Regions from separate parts of the Streptomyces sp. NPDC005302 genome, predicted to be linked through region 1. Evidence: riboswitches for the same ligand, from Rfam matches in the RefSeq annotation. Region 1 holds a riboswitch; each other region holds the start of a gene.

Region 1 (4,075 bases):
GAGGCTGTCTGTGCCGATCCGTCCGGTACGTCATGCTCTGCACCATGATCGGCAATTGGAGTACGGCAATCGGCAGAGCGGTGCGGTCCCAGTCGGCACCGGTGACGTACGGGCTGATCGTCCTGTGCTGTCTGATCTTCGTCATCGGTCCCGCCTCGGGCCTCGATCCCGTGTACGGCACCGGGGACGAACTGCTGGCCGTCCAGCGGGCGTACTTCCGGCGCTGGGGCGTGGTACCGGCCGATCTGTTCGGCGGGCCACCCCGCGAGATGCTCACCCCGGCCACCGCCCTGTTCATCCACGGCAGCTGGCTCCACCTCCTGGGCAACATGCTCTTCTTCTACGTCTTCGGACTGCTGACCGAGGAACGCATGGGCCATGTGGAGTTCGCGCTGTTCTACCTCGGGTGCGGATACCTGGCCCTGCTCGGCTACGCGGCCGCCAACACGTCCTCGGAACAGTCCCTGGTGGGGGCGTCCGGGGCGATCTCCGCGGTGCTCGGCGCGTTCCTGTACCTGTTCCCCAAGGCCAGGGTGACCAGTCTCTTCCCGTTCCTGTTCTTCCTGCCGCTGCGCTTCCCGGCCTGGGTGGTGCTGCCGTTCTGGTTCACCCTGCAGTGGCTGGCGGCGGGCCAGAGCGAGTCGGGCCCCGGCGTCGCCTACCTGGCGCACCTGGTGGGCTTCTCGCTGGGCTTCGTCTACGCGTGGGTACGGTTCGGGCGCCGCGGCACCGTCGCACCCGTGACGGGGGCCCCGCTCGGCGCCCCGCCGGACGGACGGGGCCGGATGGAGCGCGAGTAGGGTGAGATCCCCAGCAGTGGCCCCCTAGGGAGAGAACCAGCCGTGATCACCGCGATCGTCCTCATCAAGACCAGCGTGGACCGGATCCCCGAGATCGCCGAGTCGATCGCGTCGCTGGAGAGCGTCAGCGAGGTCTTCTCCGTCACCGGCACCTACGACCTGATCGCCATGGTCCGGGTCAAGGCCCACGACGACCTCGCGGACGTCATCCCCGGCAGCATCAGCAAGATCCCGGGCGTCGAGGCGACGGACACGCACGTGGCGTTCCGTACGTACTCCCAGCACGACCTCGAGGCGGCGTTCGCGATCGGTCTCGACTCCTGACCGAGGCGTACGCCGCCTCGCGGCGGGCCGTCGCGGGTTCCTAGACCGCCGGCACGCAACGGCCGTCCTGGGTGCGGTACTGCCACCGCGCGCCGTCCCGCACCAGCTCGCGCACCGCGCTGACGAACCGCTCGACGTGCTCGTCGGGCGTGCCGGCGCCGAAGCTGACGCGGATGGCGTTGAGGGACTTCTCGCCGGGCGCCGCCTCGGGGGCGCCGCACTCCCCCTGCGTCTCGGGGTCGCTGCCGAGCAGCGTGCGGACCAGCGGGTGGGCGCAGAAGAGACCGTCGCGGACGCCGATGCCGTACTCGGCGGACAGTGCCGCCGCGAAGTGCGAGCTGTTCCAGCCCTCGACGACGAAGGAGAGGACGCCGACCCGCGGGGCGTCGTCACCGAAGAGGGAGAGGATCCGGACCTCCGGGACCTCGGCGACGCCGGCGCGGACGGTGCGGATCAGGTGCTGCTCGCGGGCGAGCAGGTTGTCGAAGCCCTCGTCGGTGAGCGCCTTGCAGGCCGAGGCGATGGAGTAGGCGCCGATCACGTTCGGCGAGCCGGCCTCGTGCCGGGCCGCGCTGTCGTGCCACTCGACGTCCACGCCGCCGTCCGCGCGCCGGGTGACCTTGCGGCTGGCGCCGCCGCCCGCCAGGTAGGGGTCGGCCTCGCGCAGCCAGTCCGAGCGGCCCGCGAGGACACCCGAGCCGAACGGCGCGTACAGCTTGTGCCCGGAGAAGGCGACCCAGTCGCAGTCGAGGTCCTGGACCGACACCGGGTGGTGCGGGGCGAGCTGGGCGGCGTCGAGGACGATCCGGGCGCCGTGGGCGTGCGCGGCGGCGGCGAGCTCCCGCACCGGCCACAGCTCCCCCGTGACGTTCGAGGCGCCGGTGACGCAGACGAGGGCCGGCCCGTGGCCCCCGTCAGCGGACACGGCGCGGGCGGCCAGAGCGCGCTCCAGGGTCTCGACGGCTTCGCCGGGGGTGCGCGGGGCGTTCAGGTACGTCACCTGCGCGTCGCGCCAGGGCAGCAGCGAGGCGTGGTGCTCGGTCTCGAAGACGAAGACCTGGCAGTCGGCCGGGAGCGCGGCGGCGAGCAGGTTGAGCGAGTCGGTGGTGGAGCGGGTGAAGACGACCTGGTCGTCGGTACGGCAGTCGAGGAACTCGGCGACGGTCCTGCGGGCGTTCTCGAACAGGTCGGTGGACAGCTGCGAGAGGTACCCGGCGCCGCGGTGGACGCTGCCGTAGTAGGGGGCGTACGCGGCGACGTCGTCCCACACCCGCTGGAGGGCGGGCGCGCTGGCGGCGTAGTCGAGAGCGGCGTAGGTGACCTCGCCGCCGGTGACGAGCGGCACGGTGACGTCCCGGCCCAGGACGGGCAGCGGGGCACAGACCGAGACGTCGGCGGCGGTGGTGGTGGTGACAGACATGGCGGGCTCCTGTGAGGCAGGCGGGATCGCCGCGCGAGCCGGCCGCCCGGAGGCAGCGCTCGGCGCAGGAAGGGGAAAGAAGGGTGTGCGGAGGCGGGGCTCGGCGCCCTATCGCATTCGCTTGCTCACAGAAGGCTCCCTCGAACGACCAGGACCCCTGGTTGCATCCACTCGAAAGAGTGGGAGGGGTCCGCGCTTGCCGTAGACCTCGCTGCCTACGACCTGGTCCTCACCCGGGGCACCCCGCCACGGACGGAGGGTTGCCGGACAGCCGGCCGGGGCCTGATGGCTGTCGCTCATGACCTGATACAGCATCTTGCCAGAAGATCTTCGACGCGCAAGGCGCGGTCCGGATTCTGGACCGCGCCCCGCGTCACATCACCGGCACCTCAGGCGTTGCTGGCCGCCACCCACCGGTCGAGGGTGCGCTTCGCCGCCCCGGAGTCGATGGCCTCCGCCGCCTTCGCCATCCCCTCTCGGAGCTGGTCCGCGAGCGGCGCGTCCGTCGGTGTCAGGGCCACCAGGGCGGCCGCCGCGTTCAGCAGCACGGCGTCCCGTACCGGCCCGGTCTCGCCGTCCAGCAGCCGACGGGCGACCTCCGCGTTGTACGCCGCGTCGGCGCCGCGCAGCGCCTCCACGGGGACGACGTCGAGGCCGACGTCACGGGGATGGAAGTGCTCCTCGGTGACCTTGCCGTCACGGACCACCCAGACCCGGGAGCCGGCGGTGGTGGTCAGCTCGTCGAGGCCGTCGTCGCCGCGGAAGACGAGCGAGGAGTTGCCGCGCTCGGCGAAGACGCCCGCCACGATGGGCGCCATCCGGGGGTCGGCGACCCCGACCGCCTGGGCCCTTACCCGGGCCGGGTTCGTCAGCGGGCCCAGCACGTTGAAGGTCGTCCGGATGCCCAGCTGCCCACGCGCGGCCGCCACATGGCGCAGCGCCGGGTGGAACTTGACCGCGAAGCAGAAGGTGATCCCGGCCTCCTCGGCCACCTCCGCGACGCGCTTGACCGTCAGCTGGAGATTGACCCCGAGCTTCTCCAGGACGTCCGAGGAGCCGGACGCGGAGGACGCGGCGCGGTTGCCGTGCTTGACCACCTTGGCGCCGGTGCCGGCCACCACGATCGAGGACATCGTGGAGATGTTGACGGTCTTCGCGCCGTCGCCGCCCGTGCCGACGATGTCGACGGTCCGCCCGGGCACCTCGATCACGTTGGCGTGCTCGTACATCGCCCGGACGAGTCCGGAGATCTCCTGGACGGTCTCGCCCTTGGCCCGCAGCGCCACCACGAAGCCGGCGATCTGGGCGTCGGTCGCCTCGCCGCGCATGATGCGGTCCATCGCCCAGGCCGTGTCGTCCGCGCTCTGGTCGCGGCCTTCGAGGAGACCGTTCAGTACCTCGGGCCAGGAACGGCCCGCCGCGGTGTCGCCTCCAGCGGGGTTCACAGCGCTCATGGTCGCTCCTGGGTTCATGGGTCACGCGAGTGGGTTCGCCCCGCAGCACGGGGGTGAGTCCACCCTATCCAGCCCCG
Region 2 (4,075 bases), on a different contig from region 1:
GGGAGACGTAGAAGACCAGGGAAGTGCCCTTGATCAGGCCGATGAGCTGGTTGACGTAGTTGGGGGTGATGGAGCGCAGCGCCTGCGGGAAGACGATCCTCGCGAACTGGTACCGCTTCGGCAGGCCCAGTGCGCAGGCCGCCTCGTGCTGGCCCTGGTCGACCGAGAGGAGGCCGCCGCGCACCACTTCGGAGGCGTACGCCGCCTCGTTGAGGCCGAGTCCGATGACGGCGACGGCCATGTCGGTGGCGAGGCGGGACTCGTCGAAGGAGAAGAAGGCCGGCCCGAACGGCACTCCGACACTCAACGTCTTGTACAGAGCGCTGAAGTTGTAGAGGAAGAGCAGGACGACGATGAGCGGAACCGAGCGGAACAGCCAGGTGTAGACCCAGCTCACGGCACGGAGCACCGGGCTCGGCGAGAGCCGGGCCAGCGCCAGGAGGATGCCGCCCAGCAGACCCAACACCGCGCTGTACACGGCGACTTCGAGGGTGATGAGCAGACCGTCGAGGATCGTCGGACGCAGGAACCAGTACTGGAAACGGTCCCATTGGTAGAAGGGGTTGGTCACCAGTCCGTGGGCGATCTGGGCGACCAGCACGAGCACGACGGCCGTGATGATCCAGCGGCCGGGGCGCCGGAGCGGCAGGACTCGCTGTGCCGTCAGGGGCTTCGGCGCTGCGGGGACGTCGGGACGGGGGATCACCTCGGCGGGCGGTGCTGATCCGGAGGACACAGCTGTGCCCGGAGATTCACTCATGGAGAGCTCCAGCGGATTCGGACACCCCGGACCACGGCGAACGGCAGCGTGATGTGGAGCCGGAGCGGCTCAGCACACGACGAGACGGGAGCGCACGGGGAACGAGGGCTGGACGGAGAGGGACACACCGCGACAGCGGTGATCGTCAGAGACGCGGAAGGAGACCCGTCAGCCTTGGCGGAGGGTGCGACACGTGCCCGTACACAGTGCGCTGTTGACGCGCAGCAGGTCGACGGAGCGGTCCGCGCACAGCACGTCGCGGCCGAGGCGCCGCCATGCGGCCGTCCCGTCAGCTGCGTACATCGCCGTCACCATCACTTCTCCGGCCCTGGGGCGTCTTGTTGTGGGCCGCACGTTAGGCCCGGTCCGAAAAGAATGTCAATGCGCGTGCCCACCAGGTGAGACCGTGTCGTCGGCCTTCTTGACGGAGCTCGGGGGCGCGCCGAGACTGGCATGGACGGTCACGATTGTCAGCGCCCACGGCGCGGGTTCGCCCGCTCCTGTGGTCATCGGCCCCGGCTCGCTGACAGGCAACCCTTCCACCGCGACGGGGTGCCCCGGGTGACGACCGGGTCCCGCCGGTGCGGTGGGGCAAGCGTGGTCTCGCGTCCCGCGAGCCCAGGAGGTGGGACCGGTGAGAATGCCGCGGAACGACTTGACGAGGCGCTTGCACATCGATCTGTTGCGCGTCTCCAGCGCCTACTGATCCCCTGCCGGCCCGTTCGGTCCTGGCCCGCGCGTCCGGCGCGGTCGCTTCGCATTCCGCCGCTCATCGCTCATGCCCTCAAGGCGGCGATGGCTTCCTCGTTCCCCCTAGGGAGAGTCATGCCCGAGACAGCTTCGCGCGGTTCCAGCACGGCCGGATCCCGTCCCTGCGGCCAGAGTTCGACCACCCACACCGGCGGTGAGGAAGGCCCGTTCACCCGTGCCGGTGGCCCGAGTCCGTCCCCTGCGGCCGCCTCCAGGACGTCCGCACCGCCCCTGCTCCCCCGTACCGCCCACAGCCGCATCGGTGTCGGTCTGGCCGGCGGCTTCTACCCGGCGCCACACCGCTACGAGGTGTATCTGGCGGCGAGTTGTCCGCGCTCGCTGCGGATCTCGATCACCCTCGGCCTGCTGGGTCTGACGAACTCGGTCGCCACGACCCTGCTCACCCACCCGGCCGGAACTCCCGACGCCTTCGCCTCGCTGCGCCGCGCCTACGAGGCCACCGAGCACCACTACGACGGGCCGTTCACGGCGCCCGCGCTCTGCGACCGATGGACCGGACGCATCGTCAGCAACGACATCTCCGACATCCTCCGCGACCTCACGAGCCTGCCGTCCGGGCGCGGGGCGCGCCCCGCGCCCACGCTGATGCCGGCGTCGCAGACAGCCGACATCGAGGCGCTCCGGGATCTCCTGGACCGCGACGTCACCCCGTCGGCACACGCCTCGGACCGCACGGCGGCCCTGGACCTGCTGGACTGCCAACTCCTCTGCTCTGTCTACATGTTGGGAGACAGCCTGACGGCGGCGGATGTGGACGCGTGGGTGGCCCTCTCCCACCTCGCCCCGACCGACGCCCTGGGCGCACACCCTCGCCTGCGCGACTACGTCCGCCGCCTCGGCGAGCTCCCCGCCTTCCGGACCGGGAACGACGGAGTGCGCGCCGCGGCGTGAGCGAGCCGCCCCGGGTCAGCCGGCCGCTTCCTCGCCGGTCTCGCACTGGACGGCCCTGGGCGCGGGCACCGGTGCCGGGGCCTCGTCGACGGTGGCGCGCAGGGTGCGCACCTGGGGCGACAACAGGGCGGCCGCCGTGGCCAGGACGATCAGGGCGGCGCACCCCGCCAGGGCCCTGTCCGTCCCCACGGCGGCGGCGACGGGCCCGGCGACGAGCAGTCCGAGCGGTGCGAGAGCCAGGGATCCGAACCAGTCGTAGGAACTGACGCGGGAGAGAACCTGCTCCGGGATCTCCCGCTGGATGGTGGTGGCCCACAGCACGCCGAAGACGTCCGACGCGACGCCGGCGCCGAACATGGCGCCGGCGACCGTGCCGACGGCCTGCGCCGCCACGATGACCGACCAGGCCCTCGCTCCGCCGAAGTGCTGCTCGGCCGTCAACGGACCGAGGACCCCGACGTTGGCGTTGAGTGCCGCGACGACCACCGCATACTGCGCCACGACGGCCCACAGCCACTGGCGGGAGGTGAACTCCCGCCGGCCCTCGCGCAGATCGGCCCAACGCGACGTCCGGCGGGGCGGCCTCGCGGTCACCCGCAGCCGGGAGGCCAGCAGCGCGCTGACGACGAACGACGTGGAGTTGAGCGCGAGTGCCCACCCCGGGCCGACCAGCGCGACCGTCACTCCCGACAGGGCGAGACCCAGCAGCAGGGAGCTGTTGGTGGCCATCCGCAGGAGCCCGTTGGCCCGTTGCAGCCGGTCCCGGGGCACGACGAGCGGCACCATGCCGTCCATCGCCGGCCCGAACAGCGCCGACGCGGTTCCGGCGGCCACCGCGAGCAGACACATGGCCGCCAAGGGGGCGTGCCCGGTGAGCACCATCGCCGCGAGTCCGGCGTAGGCCCCCGCGCCAAGGACGTCCGCGAGGACCATCAGCCGCGAGCGCGACATCCGGTCCGCGATCACTCCGCCCACGAGGACGAACGCCAGTTGGGGCACGGCCTGGCACGCGAGGACCAGCGACAGCCGGCCCGCGCTCGCTCCCGGGAGGGCGAGCACGGCGAACGCGAGCGCCACGCGCGCGAAGCCGTTGCCGAGCACGGAGACCACCCGTGCGGTGGCGAGCAGGACGAACCGCCGGTCGCGCCACAACGTCGATTCACTCAGGGAGACCGTCACGGCCAGGCACCCTAGAGGTCCCCGGCCGGCGCACGATGTGATCCAGCCAGGCGCGGCTACTCCGCGCCGACGCCGCAGCCCACTCCGGACCCCGCCGTCGGGCCGCTCCGGGCGACGGTCGTCAGAGAGCCCGCGCCCGTGAGGACGGCGGGCGCCTGCTCCGCCCGGCTCTGAACCGTCGGCATGCGGAGCAGCAGCAGCGCCGCGTCGTCGTGCAGCCGTCCCCCGACATGCGCCTGCAGTTCGGCGTCGAGGGCGTCGAGGGTGGCCGCCGGCTCGTCGGAGACGTGCCGGGCCAGGCCCTCGGCGAGGGGATAGAACGCCCTGCCGTGGTCACGGGCTTCGGTGACTCCGTCGGTGTAGAGGAGGAGCTGGTCGCCGTCGGCCAGCGGGAGCACCTGCAGGCTGGGCGTCTCGCCCGTCAGCCCTCGCAGTCCGAGCGGCGGTGCCGGCTGGGCGGGCTCGACCGACGAA
Region 3 (4,075 bases), on a different contig from region 1:
AACTCGGCGTCCGCGCCGAGGCCGTGCACGCCGACGAGGGTCCGCCGCGGCGGGGCGCCGTCCAGGTGCTCGACCGCCGGGGACGCCTCCGAGGCGGGCGTCACCCGGTAGCGCCCGGGGTCGATCTCCGCCGCGCAGTCCAGGAAGGCCGTCGCCCAGCGCCAGGTCAGGAACGCCAGCCGGTCCGCGCCGAGCATGCCGTCCAGCAGCTCCGCCCGGATGTCGTCGGGCAGCATCCGGAAGTAGTCCACGGGCGCCCACGGCGTGTGCGAGAAGTGGCCGATGCGCAGGTCGGGGCGGAGCGTGCGGAGCATCCCCGGCACCAGGCACAGGTGGTAGTCCTGGACCAGTACCGAGGCGCCCTCGGCGGCCTCCTCGGCCAGCGCCTCGGCGAAGGCCTGGTTGTAGGCGCGGTACGCGTCCCACTGGCGCCGGAACCCGGCGTCGAAGACCGGCTCCAGCGGGGTCTGGTACAGCATGTGGTGGACGAACCACAGCACGGAGTTGGCGATGCCGTTGTACGCGTCGGCGTGCACCTCGGCGTCGATGTCCAGCATCCGCACGCCGTCCTCGCCGACCCCGCGCCGCACGGCCTCCCGGTCGCCGTCACCGAGAGCCGCGCACACCCACAGGGCGTCCGCGTCCGGCCCGATCGCCGAGAGCCCGGAGACGAGCCCGCCACCGCCGCGCTTGGCCTGCAGTGAGCCGTCGTCCTGGGTCTGATAGGTGATCGGGCCGCGGTTGGACGCGACGAGGATGCCGTGGGCACCGTGCGTGGAAGCCATGCCTCGAAACCTAGCCCCGTCTCGAAACGCTCAAACGTTCCCGTCGGCCGTATGCGATCGCCGGCCGACGGGCCCGCTCAAGCCGCTGTGCGCTGCTGGTACTCGGCGATTTCGGACATGGGGGGCCTTTCCTCCGTGTCCACCGAGTACGTGCGCGGCCGGAAACCGTCCCGCGTGCGTTCGAACTGGGTGAGGGCGGGGCGGATCAGGTGGCCGCGGGCCAGCCGCAACTGGGCGGTGCGGTAGATCGCGGCGGCCATGCGGCCGAGGGCCTGGCCGTCCTGGTGGCGGTGTTTGCGCACCCCGACGTCCACCTGGGCGAGGGCGTCCAGGCCCACCAGGTGCAGGGCGTCGACGAGCATGCCCAGCTCGACGCCGTACCCGACGGGGAACGGCAGCTGTTCGAGCAGGGAGCGCCGGGCGGCGTACTCCCCGCCGAGCGGCTGCACGAAGCCCGCGAGCTGCGGCCAGTGCATGTTCAGCAGGGGGCGGGCCATCAGCTCGGTGACCCGGCCGCCCTGTCCGGCGGCGCCGCCCAGCGGACGGTCGTACATGGCCTTCACCAGGTCGACGCCGGGGTCGGTGAGCAGGGGGCCCACGATCCCGGAGACGAAGTCGGACGAGAACTCCCTGAGGTCCGCGTCGATGAAACACACGATGTCCCCGCTCGTCACGAGCAGCGACCGCCACAGGACCTCGCCCTTGCCGGGCACGGCCGGCAGCCGGGGAAGGATGTCGTCGCGGTGCACGACCCGCGCGCCCGCGGCGGCGGCGACCGCGGAGGTGCGGTCCGTGGAGCCCGAGTCGACGACGACGATCTCGTCGACGAGGGGCACCTGCTGCATCAGGTCGTGGCGGATGATCGAGACGATCTCGCCGACCGTCTCCTCCTCGTTGAGCGCGGGCAGCACGACGCTGACCGTCGATCCGGAGGTGCGTTTCGCGGCCATGATCCTGTGGAGCGGGCGGTCGGTCAGGGACCAGGAGCGTGTGCTCAGCCAGCGTTCGACGTCATTCAGCACGGTCTGCGGCTCCTCACTGTCTGATCACACGCTCTCATCAGCGTGCCCGCTGCGGCCAGCGGCTGATCGCTTGCCGTCGTCTCGCGGTTCGGACGACTGCTTCAACTGTCCTGGCCTTCGGTTACAGTCTTGAACAACGCGGATGACCATCGCATGTCCTGGATCATCGGCGCCAACTGTGTTCAACAGTTCAACAATTTAATACCGCTCATCCAGAGGGGCAGAGGGATACGGCCCGATGAAGCCCCGGCAACCCTCCAGCCGGTCTCGTACCGATCGAAGTCGATCGTGTCGCGAGGCTCCCGGCTAGGGAAGGTGCCAAATCCGTCTCACGGCGAAGTGCGTCGTGAGGAAGATGAGGAGAAAGGGCCTCGCCTCCATGGCTGCGCAGACAGTTGCAAGCACCACGAACTCCGCAGAAGCGGTCGATCTCGGCCCGGCCGCGGCGCTTTCCTGCCGGGAGTGCGGACATCGCGTCCCCCTCGGCCCGGTCTTCGCCTGCGAGGAGTGTTTCGGCCCGCTGGAGATCGCGTACGACTTCTCGGCCTACGAAACCGAAGAACTCCGCAAGCGCATCGAAGCGGGACCCGCGAACATCTGGCGCTACGCGCCGCTGCTGCCCGTCCCCGCGGACGTGGCGGACAAGCCGAACATCAACCCGGGCTGGACCAAGCTCGTGCAGGCCGACAACCTGGCCCGCGAGCTCGGCGTCGACGCCGGCAAGCTCTTCGTCAAGGACGACTCCGGCAACCCGACGCACTCCTTCAAGGACCGCGTCGTCGCCCAGGCCATCGAAGCGGCCCGCGTCTTCGGCTTCACCACCCTCTCCTGCTCCTCCACGGGCAACCTCGCCGGCGCCGTCGGCGCCGCGGCGGCCCGCGCCGGCTTCCGCTCCTGCGTGTTCATCCCGCACGACCTGGAGCAGGGCAAGGTCGTCATGGCCGCGGTCTACGGCGGCGAGCTCGTCGGCATCGAGGGCAACTACGACGCCGTGAACCGCTTCTGCTCCGAGCTGATCGGCGACCCGGCCGGCGAGGGCTGGGGCTTCGTCAACGTCAACCTCCGCCCGTACTACGCCGAGGGCTCCAAGACGCTGGCGTACGAGATCTGCGAGCAGCTCGGGTGGCGGCTGCCGGACCAGCTCGTCGTGCCGATCGCCTCCGGCTCCCAGCTCACGAAGATCGACAAGGGCCTCCAGGAGCTGATCAAGCTCGGACTCGTCGAGGACCGGCCCTACAAGATCTTCGGCGCCCAGGCCGAGGGCTGCTCGCCGGTCTCCGTGGCCTACAAGGCCGGCCACGACGTCGTCCGGCCGCAGAAGCCGGACACCATCGCCAAGTCGCTCGCCATCGGCAACCCGGCGGACGGGCCGTACGTGCTCGACATCGCGCGGCGCACCGGTGGTGCCGTGGAGGACGTGAACGACGAGCAGATCGTCGACGCGATCAAGCTGCTCGCGCGCACCGAGGGCATCTTCGCGGAGACGGCCGGCGGTGTGACCGTGGGCGTCACCCGCAAGCTGATCGAGAACGGTCTCCTCGACCCGACCCTCACCACGGTCGTGCTGAACACCGGCGACGGCCTCAAGACCCTGGACGCGGTGGCCTCCGACACCGGGCTGACCGCGACCATCCGCCCGAACCTCGACTCCTTCCGAGAGGCAGGCCTCGCATCATGAGCGTCAACGTCCGCATCCCCACCATCCTGCGCACCTACACCGGGGGCGCCGCGGAGGTGACGGCCGAGGGCACGACCCTCGCCGAGGTCATCAGCGACCTGGAGAAGAACCACACGGGCATCAGCGCACGCGTCCTGGACGACCAGGGCAAGCTGCGCCGCTTCGTCAACGTGTACGTGAACGACGACGACGTGCGCTTCGAGCAGGGCCTGGAGACGGCGACCCCGGACGGTGTGGGCGTCTCGATCATTCCGGCCGTCGCCGGAGGCTGATCGTTACCCTCGGTAATGCCGAACACGAAGAGTTCATCGAATTGCCCCCTCCGTGAGAGAAGCGGAGGGGGCAATTCTGTAGGGTTGAACGGGGTAGGGTTGGGGAAGTCGCCCCGTTCTTGATGTTGGTTTCATGCCGGACGCATATGAGTCCTCTCCCGGCAGCCGACAAGAAGTAGCCAAAGTGCCCGGCCCATTTGAGCCGTTTATGGCATATACGGGGCCCGACTTGCCCGGGATCTCCTCGAATTCTCCCTATACCGGCGATCAGTCGCGCCCAGAATTCTCGTCCGATTGACCTGTTGCAGACGGCAGTTG

The links. Region 1 has a riboswitch for S-adenosylmethionine ahead of ABZT74_RS07645 (aminotransferase class V-fold PLP-dependent enzyme). Riboswitches for the same ligand answer to the same signal wherever they lie in the genome.
Region 2: linked by a shared signal. The riboswitch ahead of ABZT74_RS17460 (putative leader peptide) and the one ahead of ABZT74_RS07645 (aminotransferase class V-fold PLP-dependent enzyme) in region 1 are both predicted to bind S-adenosylmethionine.
Region 3: linked by a shared signal. The riboswitch ahead of thrC (threonine synthase) and the one ahead of ABZT74_RS07645 (aminotransferase class V-fold PLP-dependent enzyme) in region 1 are both predicted to bind S-adenosylmethionine.

What each region holds. Positions count from the first base shown of each region.
Region 1 is NZ_JBEXGN010000004.1:203,672-207,746, forward strand. Features, by position in the region: gene ABZT74_RS07635 (rhomboid family intramembrane serine protease) at 45-800, shown strand; gene ABZT74_RS07640 (Lrp/AsnC ligand binding domain-containing protein) at 843-1,124, shown strand; gene ABZT74_RS07645 (aminotransferase class V-fold PLP-dependent enzyme) at 1,165-2,544, opposite strand; SAM riboswitch class IV at 2,732-2,848, opposite strand; gene trpD (anthranilate phosphoribosyltransferase) at 2,934-3,998, opposite strand.
Region 2 is NZ_JBEXGN010000010.1:152,276-156,350, forward strand. Features, by position in the region: gene ABZT74_RS17450 (amino acid ABC transporter permease) at 1-760, opposite strand, end outside; gene ABZT74_RS17455 (hypothetical protein) at 929-1,063, opposite strand; SAM riboswitch class IV at 1,220-1,364, shown strand; gene ABZT74_RS17460 (putative leader peptide) at 1,401-1,466, shown strand; gene ABZT74_RS17465 (glutathione S-transferase C-terminal domain-containing protein) at 1,586-2,422, shown strand; gene ABZT74_RS17470 (MFS transporter) at 2,438-3,601, opposite strand; gene ABZT74_RS17475 (PP2C family protein-serine/threonine phosphatase) at 3,658-4,075, opposite strand, start outside.
Region 3 is NZ_JBEXGN010000002.1:380,021-384,095, reverse strand. Features, by position in the region: gene ABZT74_RS04075 (trehalose-6-phosphate synthase) at 1-785, opposite strand, end outside; gene ABZT74_RS04070 (glucosyl-3-phosphoglycerate synthase) at 863-1,807, opposite strand; SAM riboswitch class I at 2,013-2,169, shown strand; gene thrC (threonine synthase) at 2,187-3,485, shown strand; gene ABZT74_RS04060 (MoaD/ThiS family protein) at 3,482-3,757, shown strand.